Regions from separate parts of the Pseudoramibacter faecis genome, predicted to be linked through region 2. Evidence: predicted binding sites of a transcription regulator. Region 2 holds the regulator's gene; each other region holds the start of a gene.
The links. Region 2 encodes HrcA, which represses chaperone genes, less so after heat shock. Its sites were predicted from a motif close to TGTTAGCACTCNNNNNNNNNGAGTGCTAACA; they were not measured.
Positions count from the first base shown of each region.

Region 1 (10,470 bases), on a different contig from region 2:
ACGATCCGCCGGGGAGCTTTCGCATTGGCCGTTGCCTGTAACGGTCGGCTTATCTGTGCCGCACATCGCGGCCGCTGGTCATCCGCGCTTTTCCCGGGTCACACACATCCCTTCAAACACCCGGGTATAATCGATGGGAATATTGGGATCCGCCGCCGAATCGCCGGCGCGCACCGCTTCCGCCATGCGAATGGTCCGCTCGGTTTCGGCCTGAGGGATGCCGCTCTCCCGCATCAGGCGCCTGAACGTCACTTCATCCATCGATCTTCCTCTCTTTCCGCTGCGCTCATGCGCCGAATTTTGCAATAAAAGCTTTTAAAATCGCCGTATTGCCCGGCCAGGCCGGCGATGTCACCAAATTGCCGTCGGTCACGGCCTCGTCTGCCGCCACCTCGATATAGGTGCCGCCGGCCAGGACGATCTCCGGCGCCACCGCCGGGTAGGCCGTGAGCCTGCGCCCGCCGAGAACGTCAGCGGCCGTTAAAATCTGAATGCCGTGGCAAATAGCCGCCACCGGCAGATTATGCGCCATGAAATACCGGACAATCTCGATGACCCGCGCATCCAAGCGCAGATACTCCGGCGCGCGGCCGCCGGTGAGATAGAGCCCGTCATAATCAGCGCAGCGCACCGCATCGAAATCTTTGTTCAGCGCAAACCGATGCCCCGGCATCTCCACATAGGTCTGATCGCCGAGAAAATCGTGGACCGCCGTTTTTATGGTTTCCCCCGCTTTTTTGTCCGGACAAATCACATCCACCGCAAAACCGCAAACGCTTAATGCCTGGTAGGGCACCATCACTTCGTAATCCTCGGCAAAATCGCCGGCGAGCATTAAAATTTTTTTCATTTTCCCTTCCTTATCGGCTGTTTTCAATCCGGCAGCAGCATATCCGTCACCTGACCGATGTATTGGCGGTGGGGCGCCTCCTCCGCATAAAACCCGGCGACCACATCGACGGGAATTCGGTTGATGTCTAAATCCTGAGCGTACAACTTTTGGCACACCAGGGTCAGTTTCGCCTCCCGGAACGTTACCGTCTGGCTGCCGGTCGACAGATTCACCGCCGCCGGCGTGAGCTGCGTCGCCGCCACCTTATCGCCGTCCCGACCGCTGAGGGTGCCAAGGATCATCAGATCCTTGTGATATGCCGCGTCAAAAAAGCTGACCGTGAAGACCTCGCTCGCGTTGAGATAGCCGAAGGTGTGCCGGACGGGCTTCACATATACCGTCACGACAGGCCTGGTCTGGCCGGGCTTGCCCCAGATAGAGCCCATGGTCCCCCAGCCGATGGTCATGGTGTTAAAATCTGCCGGCGCGCCTGCCGTCACCAATCCCCAATCCTCGTCGAACAATTTAAACGGATTGATCTTCAGCGCTTTAAAATCCTGAGAATGTCGCATCTTACACCTGCCTCGGCTGATCATCATAATAAATCAGCGCCATAAACACCAGATTTCCATTATAGGGATTGGCGATGCCGTGGCACTGCCCCGGCACGATCACGCAACAGTCCCCGGGCACCACCGGCGTTACCGATCCGTCGTTATCGGTAAAGTCGCCGACGCCCTCCACGATAAAATAGGGCTCCGTTTCACCGGTATGGGTATGGACACCGATGGACGTTCCCGGCGGCAGCGTCACCTGGGCATACATCTTCGCGTGGCCCATGAGCTCCTGCTCGCTCGCGATGTGATCGATATAAATCGTGCCTTTGCCGCCGGCCAACTCGGTCACCGCCTCCCGCTGTGTCTTTCGAATCATGGTCTCCCCCTTTCCCTGCGCGACAGCGTTATCAGTCGCGCCTTTTGTCTTGCTTTAACCAATGATCGGCTGCCGATCGCCTATGATTTTATTTTATCACGCGCGCCTTCTTCAAAGATGCAGATTCCAAACCGTCGGCCAGTGAATTTCAAACGCGCCCTGTTTTTACATTTTTTCCGCTGATTTTATCCCTAAAGATAATTTTTAGCTTTTAAAACCTTAATTTTTTACCATTCATTTAAAATTTTTACAGGAATTGATAGAATTTTGCCATTTTTTTGTCTGTTTTTTACTGAGCAACTGGAATTTTTTGTCAACTATGCTATAATGAATTAAGATTAAAAGTAGGAGACGTTATCATCATGGCGAAGACGCAAACCAAATCTTCTTCCATTTTGAGCATTTCAGATGTTTTTGATATGGAGGTGCTTCAGAAAATTCAGGACGCCTTTTCGGCGGCGACCGGCGTGGCCGCGATCATCGTCGACTGCAAAGGCAACCCCGTTTTGGAGTACAGCAATTTTACGGACTTTTGCACCAATATCCGCAAAATTCCCGAATGCTACGAACACTGCATGCGCTCTGACGCCGACGGCGGGATTGAATCGGTGCGCACCGGCAAGCCGGCCATCTATGTTTGTCACGGCGGTCTGGTGGACATGGCCGTGCCCATCATGGCCAAAGGCAACTACATCGGCGCCATCCTCGCCGGACAGGTGCAGATTCCCAAAGAGGAAATGGCCAAATTGCCCATGGGCTCCCCCGGCAAGCTCACCAACCTTTACGGCCGGCAGGATCTTGCCCGCATGCGCAGCCAGGTGACCATGACCACTCTCGATCGGGTGCAGGCCGCCGCCGATCTGCTTTTTACTATTGCCAATTACCTGGTAGAGCGCCAGCTGATCGTCGTCATGCAGCGGGAACTTAACGAGGCCAACATGGAGCTCATGGAAGAAATCAACCGCCGCAGCAACATGGAAAGCGCTTTGCAAAAGGCCAACCTCAAAGCGCTGCAAGCCCAGATCAATCCCCATTTCTTTTTTAACGTGCTCAACACCATCGGCCGTCTGGCCATGATCGAGGGGGCAAGCCAAACCCAGGATATGGTCTATCGTTTCTCCGATTTGCTGCGTTACACCATGCGCCGGGATGAAAACGATTTTGTCACCCTCCAGGAGGAAATCCACCATGTGCGCAACTATCTGCACATCCAAAAGGTACGCCAAGGCGACCGTCTGACCTACGACTTCGACATCAGTAAGGAACTCAAAACGGTGCTCTGTCCTTTCATGTCTATTCAGCCCTTTGTTGAGAATGCCATTAAATACGCGGTGGAAGCTCAGGAAAACGGCGCCCATATCCGCGTCTCCGCCCATCCGGTCGACGGCGATGTGGAAATTCACGTCATCGACAACGGCGTCGGCATCGCCAGCGAGCGCATCGACGAGCTCCTCGACGAAGAGCGTCACATCGAGAGCAAAAAGGGCATGGGTATCGGCATCCGCAACACCAACAAACGCCTGAAATATTATTACGGCCCCGATTACGGGGTCACTTTCAATAAAAACATCGCGTCCGGGACGGATGTGATCATCACCATTCCCCAGAAGCGCATGCCGGGAACTGCACCAAAGAAATGAGGTAACCATGTATAAAGTTTATATCGTCGAGGACGAACACCTTGAACGAGAAGCCCTTAAAATGATCTTAGACAACCAAGCTCCTGATGTTGAAATCGTCGGTTCGGCTTCCTCCGGGAAAGTCGCCCTTGAAGGCATCGCTGAGACCAATCCGCAGATCATTTTAATGGATATCAATATTCCGGAGATCAACGGTATCGAGGTACTGCGCCGGGTAAAAAAAGCCGATCCCGCCAAAAAAGTGATTCTTATCACCGCCTTCAATGAGTTTGATTTTGCCCATCAGGCCATCAAGGCCAAGGTCGATGATTTGCTGCTCAAGCCCATCCGCGCCGAGCAGTTGCTCGAATCCATCAACCAGGCCATCAAGGCACTGCAGGCCAATACCCGCAGCGCCATCGACGAGAAGCTCAACGAAGTGATTTACACCGTCGTCCACCAAAAATATGCCCGGTGCCGCCAGGCGCTGACAGCTTATCTGGATCTGCTTTACAATCACTATGGCTTCGATTTGCTTTCGGTGCAGGACGAAATCCGCCACTTTATGAACGAGCTGGACCGCATCGCCAAGGACAGCTGTAACTACGACATCATCTCGCCCCTCAGCGGTGGTACCGGCCACCAGCATTTTGTGCAAAGCTACCAAAACCGCTACGATCTGAAAATCGAGATCATGAAGGCTATCGACAAGATTTTTGACAAGATGACGGAAAACAGCCCGGAACACAAAAACACCATCGACGATATTCTCAATTACATCGACCGCAACGCCCAAAACGACGTTTCCCTCGAGCAGGTCGGCGAATACGCCAACATGAGCTCCTACTATCTCTCCAAAATCTTCAAGAAGGAAACGGGCATGAACTTTGTGACCTACCTGACCAATCAAAAAATCGAGATCGCCAAGGACATGCTCATCAACACCGATATTCCCATTATCAACATTGCGTTGGACCTTTCTTATCACGAACCTAATTATTTCAGCAAAGTTTTCAAGAAAAACGTCGGCATGACCCCGACAGCCTTCCGCCGGAAATTCCGCAAAAAAGAGGCTCAGAGCCGAGAGGCGTGACCGAACAGGGGGTTATCATCAAATTTAATCCAAAAATTTAATCAACACTCAAAAAACCGCTTTCGCGGTCTTTTTGAGTGTTGAGTGTATGATGTGCATGGAGGACTTTTTCATGAGTCACTAGTTCGGCGGCCGAGGATCCAGACATTTTTCGGATCACGATTCAGCCGCTTTAAGCTTTCGGCTGCGCCCAGCATTTCGCGCACACGGGCCGGTTTCCGATATAGACGTTTGAGTTCTGAATCTTTGCAAGTCACTGTGTTACCTTCTTTCTGAATGCTAAGGTTGATCGCCCGGATACGGTTGCCGACCCAAGCGGTCAACGGATCTTTTTGAAAGAGTTTCAATCAATGTCATTTTTTCGGCGCGAATATTTTTATCATCCGCATGCCGCCGCAGCGGCCGCCAAATAAAAAATCCCAACGCGATTGCGTTGGGATTTTTCCGTGGAGGAGAGGAGAAAGTCTCAGCCTTCAATCTCGATCCTATGGGCGGTTTCAATCTGCTGTTGATCCACTTTCGGAATGGTCAGGGTCAAAACCCCATCGGCCATGCTGGCGTGGATATCTTCCTGTTTGACCCCTTCGCCCAGGTAAAACTGGCGCTGATAACTGCCATAGTAGCGTTCTCTGCGAACGTACTTGCCGCTGTCATCCTTTTCGTCGTTGGCATTTTGAGCCTTGGCGGAAATCGTCAGATAATCCTGATTCAATTCGATGTGGACATCTTCTTTTTTAAGGCCCGGCAGATTCACCTTCAGTTCATAGCTGTCGTCATTTTCCTTAACGTCCGTTCTCATGAGCTTCGATGAATCCCAGTGGCTGAAAAAGTCACGATCAAATGTGTTCATCAGATTATCAAAAATATTTTCACCAAAAATTGTCGGTAACATGGTCATCAAACCTCCTTTAGAATGGTGTTATCGCATTGGCCTTCAGGACTTCTTTCCTGATTGCGAGATCATTATAGATCGTTTTATTAGCAGTGTCAAGAGGTGAGTGCTAATTCTGTTTTGAATTTAAGTTCCTTTTAATATTTTTGACGTTTTGTTTATATATTTCTAACGACGATTTTTGATGTTTTCCCTTTCTGTCACTACTCATGAGGCAAATAATGATCAATCGCATTGGTCAACTGTGCCAGCGCCATTTCAAAAGCGGCCCTGGTGTTTTTTGATATTCATGCATTCACTTTCACAAAAGCGGCAAAGCGCGGCAGGGCCAGCGACACATAGCCATACTTCCGGGTATCCAGGAGGCCCCTCTCTTTCAGTCTTTGGCGATAGACCGAAAATTTATTAGACGGCATCCCGCTGGCCTGCCGGATGGCCTGCACCTTGATGTTATCAGCGTCATCCTGTTCCGCAATGGCGCCGAGAATCTTCCGGTCTTCATTGGAGAGTTCACTCCAGATTTTACTATAAACGGCCTCGCTCAAAATCTGATCGTAACGCGACCAAATTTCCGGCAGGCGGCGGATGTCAATCTCCCCGAGCTCCCAGCAGATATACCCCAACACCTGAAAGGCAAAGGGATATCCCTTGGTCATCTTCGCCATCTGAATCGCCGTGGCCTCGTCAATATTAAAAACTCGGCGGTAGGCATCCCGGATGGCGCCGAGATCCAGCGGATCTAAGAAGATCTTCGGCGCCCGGTAAAGAAAGGTCAGATTTTTCTGATCCTGGAGATTTTTGATATTTTCGTATAAGCCGGTCATTAATAAAAAGATCGGCTGTTCATTTCCAATGAGCAGCTGAAAGGCGCTGGCCAACTTTCGGATCTGTTTGGTGTTGGTCACTTCGTCGATGGCGATGAGCACCTTTTGGTGACGCGATGCGATCGCCGTCAGCATCTCCTCAATGACGTTGAGCGCGGTCATGGCCGGCGACTGATTTTCGACGGTCACGCCGATGCCGAGAACATGAACGGCCACGTCGGCTTTTAAAAATGACTGATGCACCTTTTTATGATGATACAGATTGGCGCACAGCGTCGCCACAAGATCATCCTCATCCGGACTGAGGCGAATGACAAGCCATTCGTCTTTGCGATCCAATTCATTGGCAATGCCGGCCATCAGCACCGTCTTCCCGGAGCCGCGCACCCCCGTAATAACAAACAATTGCTCGGTCACCGGCGCCAGCGTGAAGGTCTTGATGATTTTCTGCGACTGATTCAGCCGGGAAATATAATGGGCGGGTTTGCGCCCGAAGGACAACGTGAATGGATTTTTTTGATAAGTCGCCATTTAAAGCTCCTTTCTTTAATATAGCTTTTATAGCTTTCCAAAGTTTTTATAAGTTTTTATTATTTTTATAACTTTACCATTATTTTATAGGTTTTTATAACTTTTTTCAACACAAAAATAACCCATCCGGATCTCGGGCTCCCGACATCTGAATAGGCTTAATCAAACCGATCGATACGCGCCATAAAGCTGCTGAGGCGGCGCGCCCCTGCTGTTTATACGCTAAATAATCATTTTTTGAATAATGTATGTGCTTGCGAATAGTCCCGAGTGCCGGATCAGCGATATCCCGCCCTTCATCTCCGGGCAGCGCAACGATCGCGTCAATCTGCGGCAGCCGACGCCTGCCCTTTTCGGCTTATGATTTCTTCGCGTACGTGATGATGCCGGCCTTGTCCAATCTTTCTCTAAGCCGCGGGCCGACGATAGCCGCAACCACCATCTTTGCCAAATCCTCCAGGACGAACGGCATCACGCCGACGGCGAACGCCGAGGCCAAACGCATCCCGGCACTGTGTGAAAGCCATAACGTTCCGAGAAGATATGGAATACAGGTCGCTAAAAACATTCCCGCAACGCATAGAATCCTATTTTGATAATAATTGTCCAAAACCCATCCTGCCAAAACCGTCATGAATATAAATCCTACAAGGTATCCCCCGGTCGGCCCCACAATCTTTTGAAGCCCGCCTGTGAATCCTGCAAAGACGGGAAGCCCCACAAGCCCCAAAAGCATATAAAGTAAAAAGGCGATCGTTCCCCGCTTCATTCCCACGATATACAGCACGAGGTAGATGGCGAAATTCTGCAGCGAAACCGGGACCGGTCCGATCGGGATGGATAATGGCCCGAGAATGCAGATGAACGCCGTCATCAGCGCAATAAACGTAAGATTTTTCGTGTTATCAGTGATTTTCATCTTATTTCCTTTCAAATATCTAAATGTCATTTCATCACTATATATTCAATTTATTCAATGGCGCCTTTGAGTCTTGCATTATCGGCATCGCCTTTCGCGATATTTTCGAATTGATCGATCAGAGCCTCCGCGTTGCCTCACGCCGTTTTGAAGGCCTGAGGGAAAACCCAAGATTCGCGAGCATGGCTCTGTCTTCCTTTGTATTATTGCCCACCGTCGTTAACATATCCCCAGTAATAGTGGCATTGGCGCCGGCTCTGAAAAGCGCGCTTCCGCCATCCTCAAACAGAAATCTTCCCGCCGCAATCCGGATCGATGCCTCCGGATTGATCCAGCGAAAAAGCGCAACCGTGCGCAGCACATCCTCCGGCGATAGCCTTGCCCGATCGGCAAAGGGCGTTCCCGGAATTGGAATCAGCGTATTGATGGGAATGGACGCGACGCCCAGCTCGGCCGTTGTGAGCGCCATTTCTATCCGGTCAACCCACGTTTCTCCCATGCCGATGATCCCGCCGCAACAAATCTTGAGCCCAAGCTTCTGGGCGGCGGCAATCGCCTGCAGTTTTTCATCGAAGGTGTGCGTTGAACACACAGACGGAAAATACCTTCTGGACGTTTCTATATTGCAGTGCACCATCTCGACGCCGGCTTCCCTCAGGCGGGCAAAGGCTTCCTGGCTCATCAATCCGTGGGAACCGCAAAGTTTCATCTCCGAAAATTTTTCATGAAGCGTGGCATAAGCCGTCGCCGCCGCATCCAGATCATTGCCTGCCAGCGTTCTGCCCGCGGTCACAATCGAATAACGATTCACGCCCTTTTCATTATAAATTTCACAATCTTTTACAATCTTGTCCAGCGCCAGAAAACCATGCTCGTCAATTCCGGTGTGATTGTGACGAGATTGCGCACAGAACTTGCAATCCTCGCCGCACCGGCCGCTCTTGCCGTTGACAATGGAACAAAGATCCGCATTATCGCCGCAGAGCGCCTCGCGAATCCGATCCGCGCCGGCCGCCAGCTCTCCAATCTCCGCCTGCAAAAGATTCGGCGTTCCGCCCTCTTTGCCGAGCACTGCCGATGCCGTTTTTAAACGCCGTCCCGCTATGACCTCGTCCGTCAGTTGATCTAATGTCAAAATACCACCTCCCAAATTGCAGTGTCGGTTTTAATTATATCTCTAAAATCCGCCGCCGGCCCATACTAACCATAAAGCTGATAACTTTTTCATCCCGTTTCGGGAGGTATTTATTTTTCAGGTCAACGCATAATGTCTACTCTCACCGCTCATCTTCTTCAGAATAACGGGATTATGACATCAAACACGGCATTAAAAAAGCAGGTCCTCAGACCTGCATAATACCTTACAAAGTGGTGCGCCAAAAGGGATTCGAACCCCTGCCCTTTCGGTTCGTAGCCGAACGCTCTATCCAGCTGAGCTATTGGCGCATCAACCTTACTTGACCTATTATAGCAGGTAATTGCGATAAATCAAGAAAAATCTCAAAAAAATCCAATTCTAACTTCTTTTAATTTCAAGGGCCGGAAAACGCGCACAGACGCATCGCCTTCCGGCCTTTGCCTCCTCGCCCGATTTACCAAAGCCCGGTAACATGCTGCATGATCAGACTCATGACGGCAATGCCCACCCAACAGCAAAACCCCAGCAGAATTGGCTTGCCGCCGCTTTTCACCAGCTTCACAATATCAGTATTCAAACCGATCGCCGTCATCGCCAGCACGATAAAGAATTTGCTCAAGGTCTTCAGCGGGTTGAAAACCGCCGCGTCCACGCCGAAATGCACACAGATGGTCGTGATGAGCGAGGCGATCACAAAATACAAAATGAACATCGGAAACGCCCGTTTAAAACTGAAGCTATTATCTTCGTTTTGCTCCCTGCGCGCCCGATGCAGCGCCAGCACCAGGGTGATCGGGATGATGGCCAGTGTTCGCGTGAGCTTCACCGTGACGGCTTTGTCCAGCGTGGCGCTGCCCAGATGATGCATGCTGTCCCAAACGGAGGCCGTCGCCGTCACCGAGGAGGTGTCGTTCACCGCGGTCCCCGCGAAAATGCCGAAGGCTTCGCTGCCATGGGCAAAACCGATGAGATTGCCCAGCGTCGGGAAAATCAGCGCCGCGATCAGGTTAAATAAAAAGATCACGGAAATCGCCTGGGCCACCTGCTCGTCGTCGGCGTCGATCACCGGCGCCGTCGCCGCAATGGCCGATCCCCCGCAGATGGAAGAGCCCACGCCGATCAGCGTCGCAATCTTGCCGGGGATGTAAAAAGCCCGACTGAGCGCAAAGGCCAGCACCAGTGACGTGGCGATGGTCACCGCGATGATCGGCAGCGACTGACGCCCGGTCTCGAGTACCACGCTCAGGTTCAGACCGAAGCCCAGCAAAATCACCGCGTACTGCAGCACCTTTTTCGACACGAAGCCGATCCCCGCGTTCAAAGCCGATTTATCTTTGATCAGCAGCGTAACGATCATCCCCAGCAAAATCCCGATGACCGGGCCGCCCACAATCGGAAAGGCCTGCCCCAGAAACCAGCTTGGCAGCGCGATCACCAGACAAAGCAAAACGCCACGAATATATTCTCGAATCCAATCCATCGTTGTCCCTCCAAACTTTCTCGTTGTTTTAAATCCAGTATAATCACAATTTTTCAAAAGATAAAATAATAAATATTGATTCAATCATCAATAAAATTTATGATAATCATTACAGCCCCTTTGGCTGCATCCCCGGGCATCGGCTCAAACAGACCGATGACACCCTATTATATCGGAGGATACCGTGCTCGATTTTAAAATTTACACCT
Region 1 is NZ_JAYFFI010000018.1:23,658-34,127, reverse strand. Features, by position in the region: gene V3C63_RS10055 (hypothetical protein) at 79-261, opposite strand; gene V3C63_RS10050 (DJ-1/PfpI family protein) at 287-850, opposite strand; gene V3C63_RS10045 (flavin reductase) at 874-1,404, opposite strand; gene V3C63_RS10040 (cupin domain-containing protein) at 1,406-1,765, opposite strand; gene V3C63_RS10035 (sensor histidine kinase) at 2,128-3,405, shown strand; gene V3C63_RS10030 (response regulator transcription factor) at 3,413-4,477, shown strand; gene V3C63_RS10025 (Hsp20/alpha crystallin family protein) at 4,944-5,369, opposite strand; gene V3C63_RS10020 (P-loop NTPase fold protein) at 5,657-6,724, opposite strand; gene V3C63_RS10015 (biotin transporter BioY) at 7,083-7,643, opposite strand; gene bioB (biotin synthase BioB) at 7,762-8,778, opposite strand; tRNA gene V3C63_RS10005 (tRNA-Arg) at 9,013-9,089, opposite strand; gene V3C63_RS10000 (YeiH family protein) at 9,236-10,261, opposite strand; gene V3C63_RS09995 (LysR family transcriptional regulator) at 10,446-10,470, shown strand, end outside.
Region 1: the regulator HrcA is predicted to act here: its motif matches at 5,454-5,484, upstream of V3C63_RS10025 (Hsp20/alpha crystallin family protein).

Region 2 (10,470 bases):
TGGCCTTCAACGGGACAACGGGTTTTTGATCATATTGCCGGAAGCGGTTGAATTCGCGAAAAGCTTCCGCCTGCATCACCTCACTTAACAGATGTTTTTGAGGTTCTTCCTTGATATCGATAATCAAAACATCAGTGGCATCTTCGGTTCTGCGGACCAACGCTAAAACGTATTTCATGATGAAGCCTCCCTCCACGCGATCGTTTTTTAAATTATAAACCATTTCAAAAAGCTTGTCACGAAAATCAAATTAAAAATTAAACTAAAAAAGCCCTGCGTTGTGCAGGGCTGCCAATGGAGGTTTAGTCGTAGGTCTTGATCTTGTTGTTGATCTTCTGGTGGGTCAGGTCCTTGCCGAACCATTTTTTTGTCAATTTGCCGTAGGTGCCGTCCTTTTTGATGGCCTTGAGCGCGTCGTTGATCTTGTCGCGCAGGGCGGTGTCCTGCTTGCGGCAGACAACGGCCACCGGCTCGTTGGACAACGTGCTCGAAGAGACCTTGTAAGTATTCGGCTGCTGTGCCACATAGAAGTTGGCCACCGGTTCATCGGTCATGATGTAGTCGATCTGGCCGCCCCGCAGCGCGGTGAAGGCGTCGATCATGGAGTCGAATTCCTTGAGGGTCATTTTGTTGCCGTCCTTTTTGAAAGCCTTGGCCGCGTAATCCGCGGTGGTTTCGAGCTGGACGCCGACTTTCTTGCCGTCAAGCTGCTTGATATCCGTGGCCTGGGTGCCGCCGGCCGGGGAGACGATCACCACGCCGTTGCCCAGGTAGGAATTGCTCATGGCGAAGCTCTTCTGTCGCTTGTCGGTGTTGGAGACGCCGGCGATGATGCATTCGTACTGGCCAGAATTGAGCCCGTTGAAGATCCCGTCGAAGGAGGTGTTGGTCCATTTGGCCTTCACGCCCATTTTCTTGGCGAGGGCGCGGCCGAGATCCACGTCGAAGCCGACGAGCTTGTTGTTTTTATCCTTATATTCGAAGGGGGTGTATTCGGCGTTGGTGCCGATCTGCAAAACCCCGTCGTCCAGGGCGCTCTTTTGTTTGCTGCCGCAGCCCGTCGCAAAACCGATCACCGCGGCGAGGCAGGCGGCGAGGGCAATCACTGTGAGTTTCTTTTTCATGAATGAACTCCTCTCTTAAAATTATCTTTATTATAAAACAAAGGCCGGCAAAAGGCCAGCCTTTTATGGGTAAATATGCAGGAAAATTTTATTTTATACAACGTCGCCGGCCGGCGCGAGCAAATTGGCGCGGATGGCGGCGAGATCCGCCGGGGCGAGGTCGGTCTGCTCGGTCAGGTAGCGGTCGACATGGCCGAAGTGTTCGCGGATAAAATCGAGCTGGGACTTAAGCCAGGCCGGCCGAACGCCGAAGAAGTCCCGCAGCTTGGCCCGTTCCTCCGGCGCGGCCATGTTAAAGCCGGTGGCCATGATGGTGCCCAGACTTTCGTAGGCCCGCTCGAAGGTGAGGTTGCTCAGGGTGTAGTCGGAGAGGATTACGGACTCCGGCACGCCGCAGATCAAAAGGATCAGCGCCGTCATAAAGCCGGTGCGGTCTTTGCCGTTGGTGCAGTGATAAAGCAGCGGAAAGGCCGCGGGGTCTGTCATCAGATGGAGCACCCGGGCAAAATCCCGGGCTTTGTGTTCGACCTGGTAGCGGTAAATCTCCCGGAAGAAGCGGTCGATGGCGCCTGGATCGTCGAAGTCGATGTCCCGGGCGGAGACCGGGATGCCCTTCAGCACCGGCAGGTTGATGTAGTCCGCCGTGGCGGGCAGCCGATCGCGCTGTTCGCCCGCCCGGCCGGTGTCGCGGAAGTCAATCACGTGGCGCAGACCGATGGCCTCGAGGGCGGCGATGGCGTCGTCATTCCAATCTGAAAGCGCCTCGGCGCGAAATACCAGCCCCCAGCGCAGCTTTCGGCCGTCCCGGCCGGTGTAGCCGCCGATATCCCGGAAGTTGATGGTGGTCTCGGGCAGCAGGAAGCGGCGGTCGAGCTGCGACTCGTCGCAGAGAATCAGGTGTTCGGCGTCGTGATAATCGATGACCGGAACGGCAGATGGATGTGAGGCAGTTTTTTCTTTCTTTTGCTTCAGGCAGGCGAAGGCGGCGGCAAAGCCGAGGGCCGCGAGCCCGAAGCCGATCATTTTTTTCATGAGCGTTCTCCTTGGATGCGTTGCAATGTGCGGGTGTTTTCATTATTATAGCATAATGCACGCCGGATAATGGCGCCGGCGCGAAATTTTGGAGGTGGCCATGCAGAAGGATCGACAGGGAATCGGCGTTTATGTGCATATTCCCTTTTGCGTTAAGAAATGCCGCTATTGCGATTTTTGTTCGTCTCGGGAGGACGCGGCGGCCGTCGACCGGTATATCGACGCGCTCATCGCCGAAATTCGAGACGATGGCGCAGCGGCGGGAAAGCGGGTGGCAAGCCTTTATTTTGGCGGCGGCACCCCGTCCTTTGTGGACGCGGCGCAGATTGCCCGGGTGGCGGCGGCGCTGGAGGCGCGCTACGCTTTTTCCCTGCGGGATGCCGATATCGAGGCGACCATCGAGGTGAACCCCGCCTCGGCGGTGGGCGAAAAGCTTGCGGCCTATCGGGCGCTGGGCTTTAACCGGCTGTCCGTCGGCTGCCAGAGCACCGATAACAGACTGCTCGCGCTGATGGGGCGGGCGCACCGCGCGGCGGATTTTTTTGCCACGGTGGCGGCCGCGAAGGCCGCTGGGTTTGAGAATATCTCCGCCGACGTGATCTTCGGCCTGCCGGAGCAGCAGCTGGCCGACGTCGCGGCGACCATGCGGGATCTGTTTGCCCAGCCCTTGACCCATCTCTCGGCCTATAGCCTGATCGTCGAGCCGGGGACGGTGTTCGACCGTTTAGAGCGGGAAGGCCGGCTCGCGCTTCCTCAGGAGGCGGAGGAGCGCGCGATGTATGAAACGGTGCGCCGGATGGCAGCCGCCGCAGGCTTTGAACCCTACGAAATTTCCAACTTGGCCCGTCCGGGTTACGCGAGTCGGCACAACAGCCGGTACTGGACTTTCGAGCCCTATCGGGGCTATGGCCTCGGGGCGGCCTCCTTTTCGCGGCCGCTGGCCCTGCCTCTGGGGGACGGAGATGGCCGGCGCTTTGCAAACACATCGAACTTGGCGGCTTATTGTCTGGCGCCGGGCCGGGCGTTGGCGGAGGATCACCGGCTGTCTCTGGCCGAGGCCAAGGGCGATTTCATGTTTCTCGGGCTCCGGCGCACTGCGGGCGTGCGCGACGCGGTTTTTCAGCAACTTTTCGGCGTTTCCTTTTTTGAGGAGTACGACGCGGCCATCGCCAAGCTGCGGCGGCAGGGACTCGTCGAGGTGGCCGGCGATGCGCTGCGGCTGAGCCGCCGGGGATACGACTTGGCTAATCAGGTGTTTGTAGCCTTTGTGTGAGCCGGCTTAAATTAAACTGTAAATTTTTCAGAAAAAACGTCGGAAGGGGAAATTTACGTCGGATTCTTGTTGACAATTCAAAATCCCGGTGCTATATTAAACACAGATATTAGCACTCATGCAAAAAGAGTGCTAATAAAGAGGCGGTGATAAGATGAAGCCCAGAAAAAAGAAAATACTCACGGCGGTGATTCAGGAATACATCAATACGGCCGATCCGGTCGGCTCGCGGACCCTCTCCAAGCATCACGAGCTCGGGGTCAGCCCGGCGACCATCCGCAACGAGATGGCCGACCTGGAAGAGATGGGCTATTTGATTTCGCCTCACACCTCCGCCGGGCGCATCCCGACGCAGAAGGCCTATCGCTATTATGTGGACGAGATCATGCAGATCCGCAAGCTCGCGGAGAGCATGCGCCGGGACATTCACCGGGGGTATCTGACGGCCGGCCGGGAGATCGAACACGCCATTGTCCACACGGCCGATGCCCTGTCGACCCTCACCAACTATACCTCGGTGGTGCTGTCGCCTCGGGTTTCGCGGTTCAACTGCAAACATGTGCAGATCGTGCCGCTGATTCGCAACCGAGTGCTGATGGTGGTGGTCACGGTGGAAGGCATCGCCAAGAATGTGGAGATCACCCTTTCCCAGAATGTGGATAACGAAATGGCCCTGCACCTGTCCAACGCGCTTAACAGCATGCTCAAAAACATCGCACTGCAGGATTTCGGTACGGATATGGTGGACAGCATCGCCGATCTGACCCAGGCAGAGACGGCGGCCCTTCGCGAAATGCTTCCGGTCCTTCAGGAGACCCTCCTCGAGGAGGAAACCGAAGTCACGGCGACAGGGTTTAAGAATCTGCTCAACTACCCGGAATTTAACGACGTGGACAAAATCAAGAATCTGGTGGACGTGGTCGAGGCCAAGCCCCTTTTGGCGAAGGTGATGGTGAACGGCATCACCCACACCGGCGACGACCGCAATCAGATCATCCACATCTCCATCGGCGACGAGAACGACAATCAGCATCTGAAGGAATTTTCGATCATCACCTCGACTTACGAGATGAACGGCAGCCCGATGGGCGCCTTCGGCGTGATCGGTCCGACCCGGATGAATTATTCGCTGGTGTCCTCGGTGCTCGATGCCATTCGAGAGGAACTCAACGACAACATTAACAAGCTATTGGAATAACCGCGGCGATGACCGCGGCGCAAACACACAAAGGCAGGAATCATGGCAGAAGAAAAAGAACCATTAACACAGGAAGCCGAACCGACAACGCCGGAATCGACGGCTGACACCGAGCAGACGGCCCAGGCCGAAACGCCGGAAGCATCGCAGGAATCCCCCAAGGCAGACGCAGCTCAGGAAGAGAATTACAAAGATCAGCTGATGCGGCTGCGGGCGGATTTCGACAATTACAAAAAACGCACGAGCCGGGAAAAGGCCGACATCGCGGCCTACACCACCGAGGGACTGCTCAAGAAGCTCCTCCCAGTGGTCGACAATCTGGAACGGGCTCAGGCGGCGGCCGAATCGGACGAGGAGAGCCAGGTGGCCGAAGGAGTCCGGATGGTCTTTGACGAGCTGATGGGCGTGCTCAAAGAGGAAGGCCTCGAGGAAATCGAAGCCGAAGGCCAGCCCTTCGACCCGAATTTTCACCACGGCGTGGCGGTGGGGAGTGATCCCGAAGCGGACGATCAGGTGGTGTTGAGTGTCTTTCAGAAGGGCTATACCTACAAAGACCGGGTGGTGCGCGCCGCGATGGTGCAAATCAACCAGAAGTAAGCAAAAAATCCGGCGCTTTTCAGCGCGATTAATGATAAAAAATATCCATTTGAACAATTTCAGGAGGCAATAAAATGAGTAAAGAAAAAATTATCGGCATCGATTTAGGAACAACCAATTCTTGTGTAGCTGTGCTTGAAGGCGGCGATCCCGTCGTTATTCCGAATGCGGAAGGCGCCAGAACCACCCCGTCGGTCGTGCAGATCAAAGACGGCGAACGCCTGGTGGGGCAGGTGGCCAAGCGCGGCGCCATCTCCAATCCGGACGGCACCATCTCGTCCATCAAGCGCCACATGGGCTCGGATTACAAAGTCACCGTCGAAGGCAAGGAATACACCCCGCAGGAGATCTCCGCGATCATTCTGCAAAAGCTGAAGGCTGACGCCGAAGCCTACCTGGGTGAGGAAGTGAAAAAGGCCGTGATCACCGTGCCGGCCTACTTTAACGACGCCCAGCGCCAGGCCACCAAGGATGCCGGCAAGATCGCCGGTCTCGAGGTGGAACGCATCATCAACGAGCCGACGGCCGCATCGCTGGCCTATGGACTTGAAAAGGACGCGTCCCAGAAGATCATGGTCTTCGACCTGGGCGGCGGCACCTTTGACGTCTCCATCCTCGAACTGGGCGACGGCGTGTTTGAAGTTATGGCGACCTCTGGGAACAACCACCTCGGCGGCGACGATTTTGATAACAAGGTTATCGACTGGCTGGCCGACGAATTCAAGAAGGAAAACGGCGTCAACCTGAAGGCCGACAAGATGGCGCTCCAGCGTTTGAAGGAAGCGGCGGAAAAGGCCAAAATTGAACTGTCCTCCACGCTGAAGACCGAAATCAACCTGCCCTTTATCACCGCGACGGCGGAAGGGCCGAAGCATCTGCAGATGGATCTGTCCCGGGCCAAGTTTGACGAACTGACGGCCGATCTGGTGGACGCCACCCGCGGGCCGGTCAATCAAGCGCTGGCCGACGCCGAGATCTCCGGCGCCGATCTGGGCCGGGTGATTCTCGTCGGCGGCTCTTCGCGGATTCCGGCGGTGCAGGCCGCAGTGAAGGGCATCACCGGCAAGGATGCGGACAAATCCGTCAACCCGGACGAATGCGTTGCCGTCGGGGCAGCCATTCAGGCCGGGGTGCTCGCCGGCGAAGTCAACGACGTGCTGCTCCTCGATGTGACCCCGCTGTCTCTGGGGATTGAAACCCTCGGCGGCGTGAGCACCAAACTCATCGAACGCAACACCACGATCCCGACGAAAAAATCCCAGGTGTTTTCCACCGCGGCGGACAATCAGACGGCGGTCGACATCCACGTGCTCCAGGGCGAACGGGAAATGGCCAGAGACAACAAAACGCTGGGCCGCTTCCAGCTGACGGGCATTCCGGCGGCGCGCCGCGGGGTGCCGCAGATCGAGGTGACCTTCGACATCGACGCCAACGGCATTGTCAACGTGTCGGCCAAGGATTTGGGCACCGGCAAGGCGCAGAACATCGTCATCAAGTCCACCTCCAACATGAGCGAGGCCGATATCGACAAGGCCGTGAAGGAAGCGGAACAGCACGCGGCCGAAGACAAGAAGGAAAAGGAACTCATCGAGGCGCGCAACAACGCCGACTCCGCCGCCTATCAGGCCGAACAGTCCTTAAAAGACATCGGCGACAAGGCCACGGCCGACGAAAAGGCGAAGGTCGAAGCGGCGATTGCCGAGCTGCGGGAAAAGGCCCAGGGCGACGACCTCGAAGCCATCAAGACCGCGACCGACGCGCTGAATGAATCCCTTTATCCGATTGCGCAGAAGATGTATGCCGATGCGCAGGCGCAGCAGCAGGCCGGCCAGGAAGCGCCCCAGGGCGAAGGTCAGACACAAGGCGGCGGTGACGACGACGTGGAAGACGCCACCTATGAAGACGTCACGGACTAACCGCACGGCATTAACGACAACAAAAGATCTGCCGCAGAGCAGAAAGAGAAGGGCAGCTTTTTAAAGGGCTGCCCTTCTTGAACAAAGGCGATTTAAAAATGCCGGCTTTACAGACGCGGCCGGATGGCATAAAATGGGGCGGCAACAAACGACGTGAGGTGAAAACGCGATGAGTGAAGAAAAACGCGATTATTATGAAGTGCTGGGCGTGGATAAAAACGCCAGCGCAGACGACATTAAAAAGGCCTACCGCAAGCTGGCCTTAAAATATCACCCGGACCGCAATCAGGGCGATAAAGAAGCAGAAAATAAATTCAAGGAAGCCAACGAAGCCTACGAAGTGCTCAGCGACGACGAAAAGCGCCGCAACTATGATCAGTTCGGCCACGCCGGCGTGGACGGTCAGGGCTTTGGCGACTTTAGCGGCGGCGCCGGGTTCGGCGGCTTCGAGGACATTTTCTCCGATATTTTCGGCGGGGGCTTCGGCGGTTTCGGCGGTTTTGGCAGCAGCGGCACGGGCTCGGCTCGGCGCGGGCCGAGCCGAGGCGCCGATATGCGCATCAATCTGCACTTGAGCTTTAAGGAAGCGGTGTTCGGCACCACCAAAAAGATCAAGATCAAGCGGCGGGAAGCCTGCACTCACTGCCACGGCACCGGCGCGAAGGACGGTTCCGGCGTGAAGACCTGCGACCGCTGCGGCGGCACCGGCCAGGTGACGATGCGGCGTCAGACGGCCTTTGGCATGATGGCCCAAACCACCGTGTGCGACAAGTGCCACGGCGAGGGCAAGGTCATCGAAGAGCCCTGCGATTATTGTCACGGCAGCGGCCTGAAAGAAAGGGAACGCACCATCGAGATCAAGATTCCGGCCGGGGTCAACAACGACTCCGTGCTGCCGCTGCGCGGCCAGGGGCACGCCGGGGCGAACGGGGGCGGCAAGGGCGATATCCTGGTGTATATGAGCATTGCGGCGGATCCGATCTTCAGCCGGGAGGGCGACGATATTTATCTGGATATGCCCATCACCTTCAGCCAGGCGGCCCTCGGAGGCAATGTGGACGTGCCATTGGTGGACGGGACAACTAAGAAGATCAAGATTCCCGAAGGCACCCAGACGGGCAAGATTTTCCGCATGCGGGGCATGGGTGTGCCCAATGTCAACGGCTACGGCAAGGGCGATCAATACGTGACCGTCAAGGTCGAAACTCCCCAGAAGCTCAACAAGCATCAGCGCGAACTGCTCAAGAAGTTCGACGATTCGCTGGAGAGCAAAAACAAACAGCGGGGCAGCAGCTTTTGGAATAAAGTGAAAGAGGCGTTTCAATAAGCCGGGCGAGCGGCAGGGCGCGAAAGCATTCAAAACGGCAGTTTGGCTGCCGTTTTTTAATGCGCCGCAGATCCGTATGCCGCGGCCGCGGGACTCCGACGAAAAAAATTTAAATTCTGCTTGATGCCCGTTCGCTTATTTGCTATAATCGTTCGTGTTCAAGCGGGTATAGCTCAGTGGTAGAGCCCTGGCTTCCCAAGCCAGTCGCGAGAGTTCGATTCTCTTTACCCGCTCCAATTTCTGAAATTTGAAACCCGCATTGTGTAAGGCTTTGCGGGTTTTTTATTTATGCAGATTACGCATTTGATGGCCATAAATATAAATTATTTTAAAAAGATAATTTTTATCATTGTTTACACCCTTTTTAAATAATTTGTTTTTAACTTCCGTGTTCAATAAAAAATCAGGATCATGGTTCAAATCAAAGCATAATCCTTAACAAAGTGAGCCCTAAGGGCTTTTTTTATGTGCCTATCGGGCAGCGCATCTTATCATCATCTGCGTGACACACAAGGGTAAATGCGCTCGCTTCGTGTGTTTGATAGATGATAATCAATGATAGATAAATCAAATCTATGAAAAATTATCGTTTTCCGATAAAATAACAATGATAATCGTTAAAATATATGTTACCCTTAACAAAAAGGGGATTCGTTATGAAAAAACGCAGAGGAAATGTTATCCGATATGAAGCAATAGGGACTTGTATTAAGGCATTGACGTATGCGTTTTTGATTGCATTGATAATAAAATTGCTTGTCGGTATCTGGATACTGACAAAAACGCAAAATAATTTTATGGTAAGCAAACAACTTAGATTAACAACGATATTCTTGCCACCTATCTTTTCACTAAAAAAATCGATATTTATCCCAAGACGGTTTTTATCATTGCATATATGGCCCAGATTGTTCGGACAGGAATTCTTTTCTGTATTTGCCATTCGATTTCAAGTAGAAAAGTTAAAAAATATAATTAGCAAGGAAATGAAGGAGAAAACAGTAATAATAGTCACACATAATGAAGAATTTGTACAACTAGCCAATAAAGTGCTAAGAGTCTCTACAAATGGTGCTGTCAAGAAATTGGAAATGAAATAAATGAAGAAAATAAAAAACAAAAAATATGATTTAAACCTTGGTAAGGTATCTATAAAAAGAAATTTTTTGATGAATAGTCTTTTGACGCTTTCGTCTTTTATTTTCCCAATGATTACTTTCCCATATATTTCTCGAATATTATTACCGGCTGCGATCGGTAGAGTTAGTTACGCCACTTCCTTAGTGGTGTATTTTAATTTGATTGCTCAATTGGGAATCCCTACCTATGGCATTCGAGCTTGTGCGCAAGTTCGCGATGACAAATTGAAATTAACGCGAGTTGTTCAAGAACTTTTTATTATCAATCTGCTGATGAGTGGGCTAGTATATATTTTGTTTTTTGGATTGTTGGTTTTGGTGCCGCAGCTACAAGACGATCGAATGCTCTATATTGTTATGAGTTCAGCCATTTTATTTAACGCGCTTGGCATCGACTGGATGTATCAAGGATTGGAGCAATATGCCTACATCACAAAGAGATCAATTCTTTTTAAATTTTTTGCCTTAATCATGATGTTTGCTTTCATTCATCAACCAGGAGATTATATTATTTATGGAGGTATTTCTATTTTTGCTTCGTCGGCTTCAAATATTTTGAATTTTATGAATGCACGGAAATTCATATTGATGAAATATGTTGGAGGGTATCAATTCAAAAGACATTTTAGAGCGATCGGTATCTTTTTTGCCATGTCGTGCGCGACGATTATTTATACAAATTTAGATACGATAATGCTTAAATGGTTGACAACTAATATTGACGTTGGTTACTATAATACAGCTGTAAGGGTCAAAACAATTTTGGTTGGAATAGTAACCTCTTTAGGTGCCGTTTTATTGCCTCGGGCATCTTATTACGTTGAAAATCAAATGTTGGAAGACTTTCGTCGAGTTAGTAAAAAG
Region 2 is NZ_JAYFFI010000001.1:470,490-480,959, reverse strand. Features, by position in the region: gene V3C63_RS02340 (hypothetical protein) at 1-178, opposite strand, end outside; gene V3C63_RS02335 (substrate-binding periplasmic protein) at 303-1,124, opposite strand; gene V3C63_RS02330 (tyrosine-protein phosphatase) at 1,218-2,156, opposite strand; gene hemW (radical SAM family heme chaperone HemW) at 2,257-3,429, shown strand; gene hrcA (heat-inducible transcriptional repressor HrcA) at 3,584-4,627, shown strand; gene grpE (nucleotide exchange factor GrpE) at 4,670-5,224, shown strand; gene dnaK (molecular chaperone DnaK) at 5,299-7,140, shown strand; gene dnaJ (molecular chaperone DnaJ) at 7,310-8,467, shown strand; tRNA gene V3C63_RS02300 (tRNA-Gly) at 8,630-8,703, shown strand; gene V3C63_RS02295 (hypothetical protein) at 9,124-9,567, shown strand; gene V3C63_RS02290 (flippase) at 9,568-10,470, shown strand, end outside.

Region 3 (10,470 bases), on a different contig from region 2:
TTACGATGGCGAAATCAAGGCCGTAGAGAATGAAGCTGGTAAATTGATCTGGGAATGTCCTAATTGCGGCAACCGCGAATTAAACAAAATGTCAGTGGTGCGGCGTGTTTGTGGTTATCTCGGTGGCGCAACCGGCTTTAATCAGGGACGAACGCAAGAGATTAAAGAGCGCGTACTTCATTTGTAATCAATATGGATTTTATTGGAAATAATGGAAGTTAGGAAAGAAATGATGCATTATGCTTCGATTCATGAGCATGATATTGCCAATGGTCCGGGCATTCGTTTGAGCTTGTTTGTGTCAGGCTGTCGCCACGCATGTCCGGGTTGTTTCAATCAAGTGGCTTGGGATTTTAATTACGGGAAGGTCTTTTCGACGTCGGTTCATGAAAAGATTTTATCCGATCTCCGAGAACCTTGCTATCGTGGCCTGACGTTGCTGGGTGGGGAGCCGATGGAACCGGAAAATCAACGAGCGTTGCTTCCTTTTCTGATGCGTTTTAAACAAGTCTTCCCCCAGATGGATTTGTGGATTTACACTGGATTTACCTATGAGGTGTTGTCGACGGATCCGTCAGAAACGACACAGGCGATCCTTGACCTGACGGATGTGCTGGTGGATGGTCGCTTTGTGCAAGAGCAAAAGGACATTACTTTATTATACCGCGGCAGTGTCAATCAGCGGATCATTGACGTTAAAAATTCTCGGCAAAAGCAGAAGGTGGTTTTGTGGGATGACCGAAACGTTTCGATCTCCAATCAAGTGCATTGAGTGATGTCGATTCAAACGGATTGGTATTTGAGAGTGCAATGATTTGATCTTTTTTATCAGAAAATCTTGCGATAAAGTAAAGGGTCTCTCTATACTCGGATTGGGAGCCGCCAGATGTGGTGGCTTTTTTTGTGGCAGAAATTCAGAATAAAAATTATGCATAGATAAAGTAAGATAAAATTAAAGGCAGATGTTTGATCAAAGCTTGAATACCTTAAAAGAGCAAACAAGGATACATTCGATGGCGAATGCCATTGTGTTATGTGAATAAAAACGAAATTTATCCGGGGGAACTGAGTAAGGAAAATAGATTATAAAACTTCTGAAATGGTGATCATGACACCCTTTTGTGCTGATGTTAAAGGGAGAACCGCCAAAGGGGTTGGTTCGGGGAGTGGCGTTTCAAAAATTAAGGATTCCGAAATGTAATTCCCTAAAACAGTCGCAGCGTGATCGAAGGATTCAGCGATCTCCTCAGCCGCGAATCGGATCGGTTCAATCGGCAGATCCGGAAAAGTGATGGTGAAAAAAGCGGGGTGAATATCAAAAACGGCAGGATAACTGTATTGACGAGACATAAGGGAGTCCTTTCATTAATTTAAGCCCATTGCAGAGCAAAGATATAACAGTTTTATTCGTAAAATTGTAAGAACATCAATTATTTGTTATTATATCACAGATTATAAACTTGAATTTTGATTGTCTGATTGGATAATAAGTACTGAAAGGAATAATAATGAAATTATTGATAGTGGACACGGCAACGATTGTGGCCAGTGCTGCAGTGATCGATGATGATCGTTTGATGGCAGAAACGATTGTCAATTATCGCAAAAAGCATTCCGAAAAAATGTTGCCGGCGATTGACCATATGCTGCAGGATTCTGGATTATCTATTCAAGAGATTGATGTTTTCGGCGTGGTGAACGGTCCCGGCTCTTTCACCGGCTTGCGCATTGGTATAGCGACGGTCAAGGGATTTGCGCAGGCCCTTTGCAAACCAATGGTGACCGTTTCGACATTGGAGGCGTTGGCGGCTAATTTGTATTGTGCGGATGGATTGGTTTGTCCCATTTTGGATGCACAGCGGCAGCAAGTATACACAGCGGCTTATCGGCCGACGGCAAATAGCTTGCGAACGGTATTATCAGAACGGGTATGCACGGTCGATGTGTTGGCGGATATCTTAAAGGACTATGCTGGACCCATTTATTTTGTAGGAGACGGCGTCAAAAAATACGGCGAGCATTTATGTGAATTGCTATCCGAGGGTGTTTGTGCACCGCCATTTATACGGATGAATCGAGCTTCTTCTGCAGCACAAATCGGGATGCAGAAAATTGCTGCAGGTCAAACGACAGATTGCATGCAGGCCACGTTAAACTATATTCGCAAATCCTCTGCGGAAGAAAGATTCGGCTAATAAAATGGCAGATGAAGTTTTGAGCCCATCTTCTTTTGGTCTTCGGCCGATGATTCGCGCCGATATTGCCCAGGTCCTGACGATCGACCGAGACGCAGGACTGGTTCCCTGGAAGGAGGCTTCATTTTTTCAGGAAATTAAAAATCCATTAGCTCATTATGTGATTATCGAGCATTCGTCAGGGCAAGAACAGGCACTGCAAGTGGTTGGTTTTGCCGGTGAATGGTGTGTGGCGGATGAAGCGCAGATCATGAAGGTTGCCGTGTTACCGGATTGGCAGCAGCGCGGTCTCGGTCGACGATTGATGAAAACCATGATGGATTATGCACGTTTGAATGGCTGCACAGAAATGACCCTGGAAGTCAGGCAAAAAAATCATCAAGCCCTCAAACTTTATCGTCACCTGGGATTTGAAATCATTGGAAAGCGTGAGCGATATTATCCCGATGGCTCGAACGCTTATTTGATGTCGGTCCCGTTATGAATAGAGAAGTGGAATGTGAATATGAAAATTTTGAGCATTGAGACTTCTTGCGACGAGACATCTGTTGCCATCGTCGAAGACGGTCGAAAAATTTTGGCGGATCAAATTTATACACAAATCGCGATCCATCGTAAATACGGTGGTGTGGTTCCGGAGATTGCATCGCGTAATCACGTTATAAAACTGCCCTATGTGATTCAAGATGCACTGGATGACACCGGTTTAACCCTCAAAGCGGTTGACGCGATCGCCGTAACCCGCGGCCCAGGATTGGTCGGCGCGCTTTTGGTGGGGGTTTCAGAAGCCAAGGCGTTGGCTTATGCGTTGGGAAAGCCGTTGATTGGTGTCAATCATATCGAGGGCCACATTGCGGCAAATTATTTGGCTTTTCCTGCGTTAACGCCGCCGTTTTTGGCATTGGTGGTTTCTGGCGGTCATACAAATTTGGTTTTGGTAGAGGACTACGAGAGCAATATTATTTTGGGACAAACAAGGGATGATGCGGCTGGAGAGGCATTTGACAAGGTGGCTCGTGTTTTAGGTTACCCTTATCCCGGCGGTCCGGCCATCGACCGAGCCGCCGAAATAGGTAATCCGGGTTTTGTGGATTTTCCACGTGTCTTTCTGGAAAAAGATACCTTTGATTTTAGTTTTTCCGGATTAAAGTCTGCCGTTTTAAACTATTTGAATCATTACAACATGAAAAATATCGCTTATAAGCCGGAGGATATTGCCGCATCTTTTCAGGCGGCTGTGGTTGAAGTGCTTGTGAAGAAAACCATAGACTGCGCTAGATCAACCGGGATGAATAAAATTTGTGTCGCTGGTGGCGTATCTGCCAATCGCGGGCTTCGCGACGCTTTGAAGCAGGCAAGTCAGGAAAATGGATGGGAGCTGTATTATCCGCCGTTGACATTGTGCACGGATAATGCTGCAATGATTGGAGCACGCGCTTACTATGATTTTAAAGCCGGCCGCCTGTCCGGTTGGGATTTGAATGCAGAACCGGGATTGGAACTGCCGGCGCAATTGGCTGATTCTTTATCTTAAAAGAAATAAAAAAACTAAAAAAATGATTGCAAAAATTCAGCCAATCGATTAACATACTATTAGCACTCAGATATGTTGAGTGCTAATAGAGAAGTGCTATTTTATTAACTTATAGGAGGCATTAGTATGAAGTTAAGACCTTTGGGTGATAAGCTCGTCGTTAAAGTTAAGGAAGAAGAAGCAAAAACCAGTTCTGGTATTGTTTTACCGGATTCCGCGCAGGAAAAACCCCAACAGGGAGAAGTTATCGCTGTTGGTTCTGGCGAAGTGATTGACGGGAAAAAAGTGCCGCTGGACGTTCGGGTCGGTGATCAGGTGATTTATTCCAAATATTCAGGCAACGAAGTCAAAGTGGAAGGTGAACAATTTTTGATCATCAAACAAAGCGACGTTTTAGCGATTGTTGAATAAAGAAAAAAACGCGTTTTATTGATAGTTTAAATTTGAGGAGGCTATTTGTATGGCAAAAGATGTTAAATACCGCGCAGACGCAAGAGAAGCTTTAATTAGTGGTGTCGATCAGCTGGCAGATGCAGTTAAAATTACTTTGGGACCAAAGGGCAGAAATGTATTGCTTTCAAAAACATATGGCGCCCCGACAATCACCAATGATGGTGTGACCATTGCAAAAGAAATCGAATTAGAAGATGCTTTTGAAAATATGGGTGCACAGCTGGTGAAGGAAGTTGCCACCAAGACCAACGATGTTGCTGGTGACGGAACAACAACGGCAACGCTTTTGGCACAGGCGATTGTCCGGGAAGGCAATCGCAATGTGGTGGCCGGTGCGAATCCGATGGTTTTGAAAAAAGGGATTGAAAAAGCGGTCGATGTAGTCGTTGACGGCTTGAAAGCATTGTCTCAGCCGGTTCAATCCGACAAATCCAAAGAACAGGTTGCGTCGATTTCCGCGCAAAACGAAAAAATCGGTCAGCTGATCGCTGAAGCCATGGCTAAGGTTGGCGATGACGGCGTGATCACGGTTGAAGAAGGTAAAGGGATGGGAACCGAACTGGACTTTACCGAAGGGATGCAGTTTGATCGCGGATATTTATCAGGTTATATGGTAACGGATACCGAAAAAATGGTCTCCGAATTGGATAATCCGTATATCTTAATTACAGATAAAAAGATTTCCAATATCCAGGAAATTTTGCCGGTGCTCGAACAGATTGTCCAGCAGGGCGGAAAACTCCTCATTATTGCTGAAGATGTCGAAGGCGAAGCTTTAACCACATTGGTTTTGAACAAATTGCGCGGGACCTTCAATTGTGTGGCCGTTAAAGCGCCAGGCTTTGGCGACAGAAGAAAGGCCATGCTTCAGGATATTGCTATTTTAACCGGCGGACAGGTCATTTCCGAGGAAGTTGGCCTTGAATTAAAAGACACCACCGTCGAACAATTAGGTCGCGCTCGTCAGGTGAAGGTCGATAAAGAAAATACGATCATCGTGGACGGCCAGGGCGACAAAACTGCTGTGGAAGAACGCGTTGCACAGATTAAAGCGCAGATTCCGGCCACCGACTCCGATTATGACCGTGAAAAACTTCAGGAACGCTTGGCAAAACTGGCTGGTGGTGTTGCCGTGATCCAGGTTGGTGCAGCCACAGAAGTTGAACTGAAAGAAATGAAATACCATATTGAAGACGCGCTGAATGCAACCAGAGCTGCCGTTCAGGAAGGGATTGTTCCCGGCGGCGGAACCGCATTGCTCGACACTGTTGACGATGTTGATAAATTGGTTGCCACGTTAGATGGCGACGAAAAAATTGGCGCGGCCATCATCCGCAGAGCCATTGAAGAACCGGTCCGCCAGATTGCAGAAAATGCCGGTGTGGAAGGTTCCGTCATTGTCAATGAACTTCGGAAGAAGGAAAAGGGCATCGGTTATGATGTCTTGAGCGATGCATATGTCGATATGGTCGAAAAAGGCATTATTGATCCGACCAAAGTCACCAGAACGGCCATTCAAAATGCGGCTTCCATTACAGCCATGCTCTTGACAACGGAAGTAGCTGTGGCAGACCATCCTGAAGAAAACCCGGCTCCGGCCATGCCTGCAGGTGCTGGTATGGGCGGCATGATGTAATTGCTGATTATACGTTTGAAAATCATCCAAGGCTGTGGACGAATGTCTGCAGTCTTGTTTTTAATTTAGTGCAAATAAACTTTAAAATCATGTTGAACAGGAAATATGATATGATAAAAAACTACCATGAAACCATCAGGAGGTTAGATCATGCCGATTTTAGTTCAGAATGATTTGCCGGCAAAAAAAATTTTAGAATCCGAAAATATTTTCGTGATGGATGAACGGCGTGCACACACACAGCAAATTCGTCCATTGCAGATTTGCATATTGAATCTGATGCCATTAAAAGAAGATACGGAATTGGATCTGCTTCGCGTACTATCCAATTTTCCGATTCAAACGCAGATCACTTTTATGAAAACGGAAAGTTATGAACCGACACATACGGCGACTTCTCATCTCAATAAATTCTATCAGACCTTTTCTGAGTTAAAGAACGAGCGCTTTGATGGACTCGTTATTACTGGAGCGCCAGTTGAAAAAATGCCCTTTGAAGATGTGGAGTACTGGGATGAGATCACAACCATTATGACATGGTCAAAGACCCATGTTTTCACAACGTTTCATGTTTGTTGGGGCGCTCAGGCCGGCCTTTATTATCATCACGGGATTCGAAAGGTTGCGTTGGAGAAAAAAATCTCGGGGATTTATGAACATCGGGTTTTACACCATAAGAAAATGTTAATGCGCGGAATGGACGATGTCTTTTATATTCCGCATTCGCGCTATACGGGGATTGATGAAGCGGCTGTTGCCCAGAATCCGGAACTTTATGTTTGCGCAAGCGGAGAAGAAGTCGGATCAACCATTATTCTGGCTTATTCTTCTCGGCAGATTTTTGTTTTAGGCCATACCGAATACGATCGGATGGAATTAGATAAAGAGTATAAGCGCGACATGAAGGCAGGGCTTGATCCGGATATCCCGGAGAATTATTATCCCGACGATGATCCCTTGCGGGAACCGCTTTTACGCTGGCGATCCGTTTCTAATTGTCTGTACACCAATTGGCTCCATTTTATGTATCAGGGAACGCCCTACGAACTCAACAATCTGACATCGGTCGAGACCGACTGTTATGCGGGTAAAACGGGCAGCACAGATCAAATCTGAGCAAATACTGCAAAGTCAAAATCAAAGATAAAAACACAATCCTTTTGGATTCTGGTCGGTAGTCCAGAAATGTGAAAACATTCAGTAACCTTCCCCTCCTGGGTCGTCCTTTCTTTGATCATATTTTTTAAAAGGAGGGTCGTTATGGAGAAGGTAACAAGCAGTTTAGTTGTTTATTTTGAGGATCCCTTTTGGGTGGGGATGTTTTCACGAACGGAAGATGGCAAGGAAAGCTTTTGCAAAGTTACCTTTGGCGGTGAACCCAAAGATAACGAAATTTTGGCATTTATTTTAGAACAATACGCATATTTGTCTTTTAGTGAAGGCACGCCGTATGAAGCAAAACCCTTAGCCAAGAATCCCAAAAGAAGGCAGCGACAGATTCAAAGACAGTTTCAAACGCCACGAAAAGGCACAAAGGCTCAGCGAGTTCTTCAGGAAGACTTGTCAAATAAGAAAAAAGTCAGACAAAAGTCGCGCAGAGCGCGCAAACAAGCTAAAAAACAACACTTGTTCAAGCTCAAACAGCAAAAGAAAAAAACCAAGCACAAAGGGCACTAACTTCGACACCTGTTCGCAAATCGTGAACAGGTGTTTTTAATATACGAAAAATGGTAGATGACCATTCGAAAGGCTTTTTTCTTTAAAACTTATTTTTTTCAAAAAACACTTTACAACTAATACCCCCATATGTATAATGAGGCTGTAAATATTCATTTTGGTTCATATGTTTGAAACAATGATGAATCAACCGGCTTATCATAATGATTAATGCGGAGGTATAAAAATGTCTATTAAAGGGAATGTATTAAAGATCGGCGGCGGTTTCCTATTGGGAACTTTGGGTGTCAATTGGGCCAAGAGCAAGCGCGCTAAAAAGGCGAGCGCCTACGTGGTCGCCGGTACGAAAATTGCAGTCAATGCTATTAAAGACAGTGTTGAAAAATGCCAGGCTGGTTATGATGATATTGCGGCGGATGCCGATATGATCGCAGAAAAATATTATGCTGATAAAGAAGCGGCAGAATCGGCAGAAGCAATCGCTCAGAAAACTGCAGAAGCAAGCAAATGATGAGCAGGGCGTAGCGCCATGAGATTTCGACTGATTCATCAAAGCCCGAATCGTTTTCATTTGGATTTAACCAAAAAGCGTTTGACAGAAGGCGAAGCGGACGTGCTTTATTACACCTTGATTGAAATGCCCGGTGTTACGCGTGTGAAAGTTTATGCGCGGACGGCGCAATTAGTGGTGATTTATAACGGGGTGCGTTCAGCGCTATTGGATTACATTTCGACGATGGATTTAGATGATCCGGCGCTAAAAGACAATGTGCCGACAGTGTCATCTCGGGCAACTAACGAACATTTTAAAGAAAAAATCATTAATAAAATTATTTCAAAAGTCTTTAGAACATTGTGTCTGCCGGTGCCGATTCGGACAACTGTGACCATTATCCACGCGACTCCTTTTGTTTTCTGCGGACTAAGGGATTTATGGCAGAAAAATTTCTCGGCGGAGATCATCCATGCAGCAGCCGTTTTGGCAGCCCTTTTGACCGGTGAATTTGAAACGGCAAGCTCCGTGGTTTTCCTGACGGAAATTGGTGAAATTCTTGAAGAATGGACGTATAAAAAATCTGTGGACGATCTGGCCCAGTCCTTGTCGCTGAATGTTGAAAAGGTTTGGAAAGTTGAAGCAGACGGTTCGGAACATCAGGTTTCCCTTAACCATATGCAAAACGGTGATCGATTCCGAGTCACCATGGGGAACATGATTCCTCTGGACGGCAAGGTGCTTGACGGAGAAGCTTTGGTCAATCAAGCCGCACTGACGGGAGAACCCTTAGCGGTCAGTAAATATCCCGGCGTGACGGTTTATGCCGGCACCGTCTTAGAGGAAGGGGAATTGACCGTGCAGGTGGTCTCTGCCACTGGGAAAACGCGCTATGACAAGATTGTTAAAATGATTGAGCAATCAGAAAACATGGCCGCTCTGACCCAAATGAAAGCCGTTTCGGTTGCAGACAAATTGGTGCCCTGGACCTTTGGAGCTGCGCTTTTGGCATTTGCATTGACTCGAGACGTTATGAAGGCAGCATCGGTGCTTATGGCGGACTTCTCTTGTGCGGTTGAGGTGGCGATGCCTATTGCCGTGCTTTCCGCCATGCGGGAAGCCGGCCGGCATCAAATGACGGTTAAGGGCGGTAAGTTCTTGGAATCTATTGCGGAAGCAGATACGATTATTTTCGACAAAACTGGCACTTTAACCAAAGCTACGCCGGTGGTTCGGAAGATCATGACATTTGATGACCGCGATCCAGATGAGATGCTGCGCATTGCCGCCTGTCTGGAGGAACATTTCCCACATTCTCTGGCCAACGCCGTGGTTAAAGCCGCAGCGAAAAAGAATCTTGAACATGAAGAAATGCACACTAAGGCTGAATATATTGTGGCACATGGCATTGCCGCGAAAATTGATGATCAGCGCGTAGTGATCGGCTCTTATCATTTTCTTTTCGAAGACGAAGGCGTGAAGATGAGTGACGACATTCAGGCGTCACTGGTAACCATGCCGCCGGAATACAGCTATCTTTATATGGCGATCGGCGGAGAATTGGTTGCGGTATTTGGCATCTCTGACCCGATCAAAGCAGAAGCACCGCAAATTATCCAAGCGTTAAAAACCGTTGGATTCCATCACATCGTGATGATAACAGGAGATAGCGACAAAACGGCGAAAGTGATCGCCGCGCAGGCGGGTATTGAAGAATACTATTCTGAAGTGCTGCCGGAAGATAAGGCCCATTATGTGGAAAGACAGCGAGCCGCCGGGCGCAAAGTAATCATGATCGGCGACGGCATTAACGATTCACCGGCACTATCAGCAGCGGATGTCGGAGTCGCGATTAAAGAGGGTGCGGATATCGCACAGGAAATCGCGGATGTAACCATCTCCGGATCCGATTTGGATCAGTTAGTGGTTTTAAAAAAGATATCGGATCAGCTGATGAAGCGCATGCATCATACGTATGTGATTGGCAATGTTTTAAATGGAAGCATTTTGGCCGGGGGTATCGCCGGCGTTATCGTTCCCCAGACGGGAGCCATTTTGCACAATGCTTCGACCATTGGGCTGTGTCTGAACAATATGCGCGATTTATCGTCGGAAAATGATGGCGCTGTGTAGTCCGTGCAGTTTAAACACGCAATTAAAAAGCTCTGCTTTAGCAGAGCTTTTTAATTGCGTTGCATCTTAATTTGCCAAGCGATTATTTATTGGGGACGGCGAATCACTTCGATTTGGTAACCGTCCGGATCGGTCAGGAAATAATAATTTTTTCGGCCGTCACCGGAAAGACCTTTCAAAGGTCCGACCATATATCCTTTTTGTTGATGTTCTTTATAGGTTGCCTCCAAATCATCCACCCATACGGCCAAATGTCCATAACCTGTCCCGTGAGTATAGGGCACCTCCGGATCATAATTGTAAGTGAGTTCCAATTCAAAATCGCTTTCTCCGTCTGATAAAAAAACCA
Region 3 is NZ_JAYFFI010000011.1:29,983-40,452, forward strand. Features, by position in the region: gene nrdD (anaerobic ribonucleoside-triphosphate reductase) at 1-187, shown strand, start outside; gene nrdG (anaerobic ribonucleoside-triphosphate reductase activating protein) at 212-772, shown strand; gene V3C63_RS08095 (hypothetical protein) at 1,084-1,350, opposite strand; gene tsaB (tRNA (adenosine(37)-N6)-threonylcarbamoyltransferase complex dimerization subunit type 1 TsaB) at 1,509-2,195, shown strand; gene rimI (ribosomal protein S18-alanine N-acetyltransferase) at 2,200-2,679, shown strand; gene tsaD (tRNA (adenosine(37)-N6)-threonylcarbamoyltransferase complex transferase subunit TsaD) at 2,701-3,729, shown strand; gene groES (co-chaperone GroES) at 3,856-4,140, shown strand; gene groL (chaperonin GroEL) at 4,190-5,818, shown strand; gene V3C63_RS08125 (homoserine O-succinyltransferase) at 5,969-6,934, shown strand; gene V3C63_RS08130 (YjdF family protein) at 7,079-7,495, shown strand; gene V3C63_RS08135 (DUF6110 family protein) at 7,722-8,006, shown strand; gene V3C63_RS08140 (heavy metal translocating P-type ATPase) at 8,025-10,121, shown strand; gene gloA (lactoylglutathione lyase) at 10,208-10,470, opposite strand, start outside.
Region 3: the regulator HrcA is predicted to act here: its motif matches at 3,787-3,817, upstream of groES (co-chaperone GroES).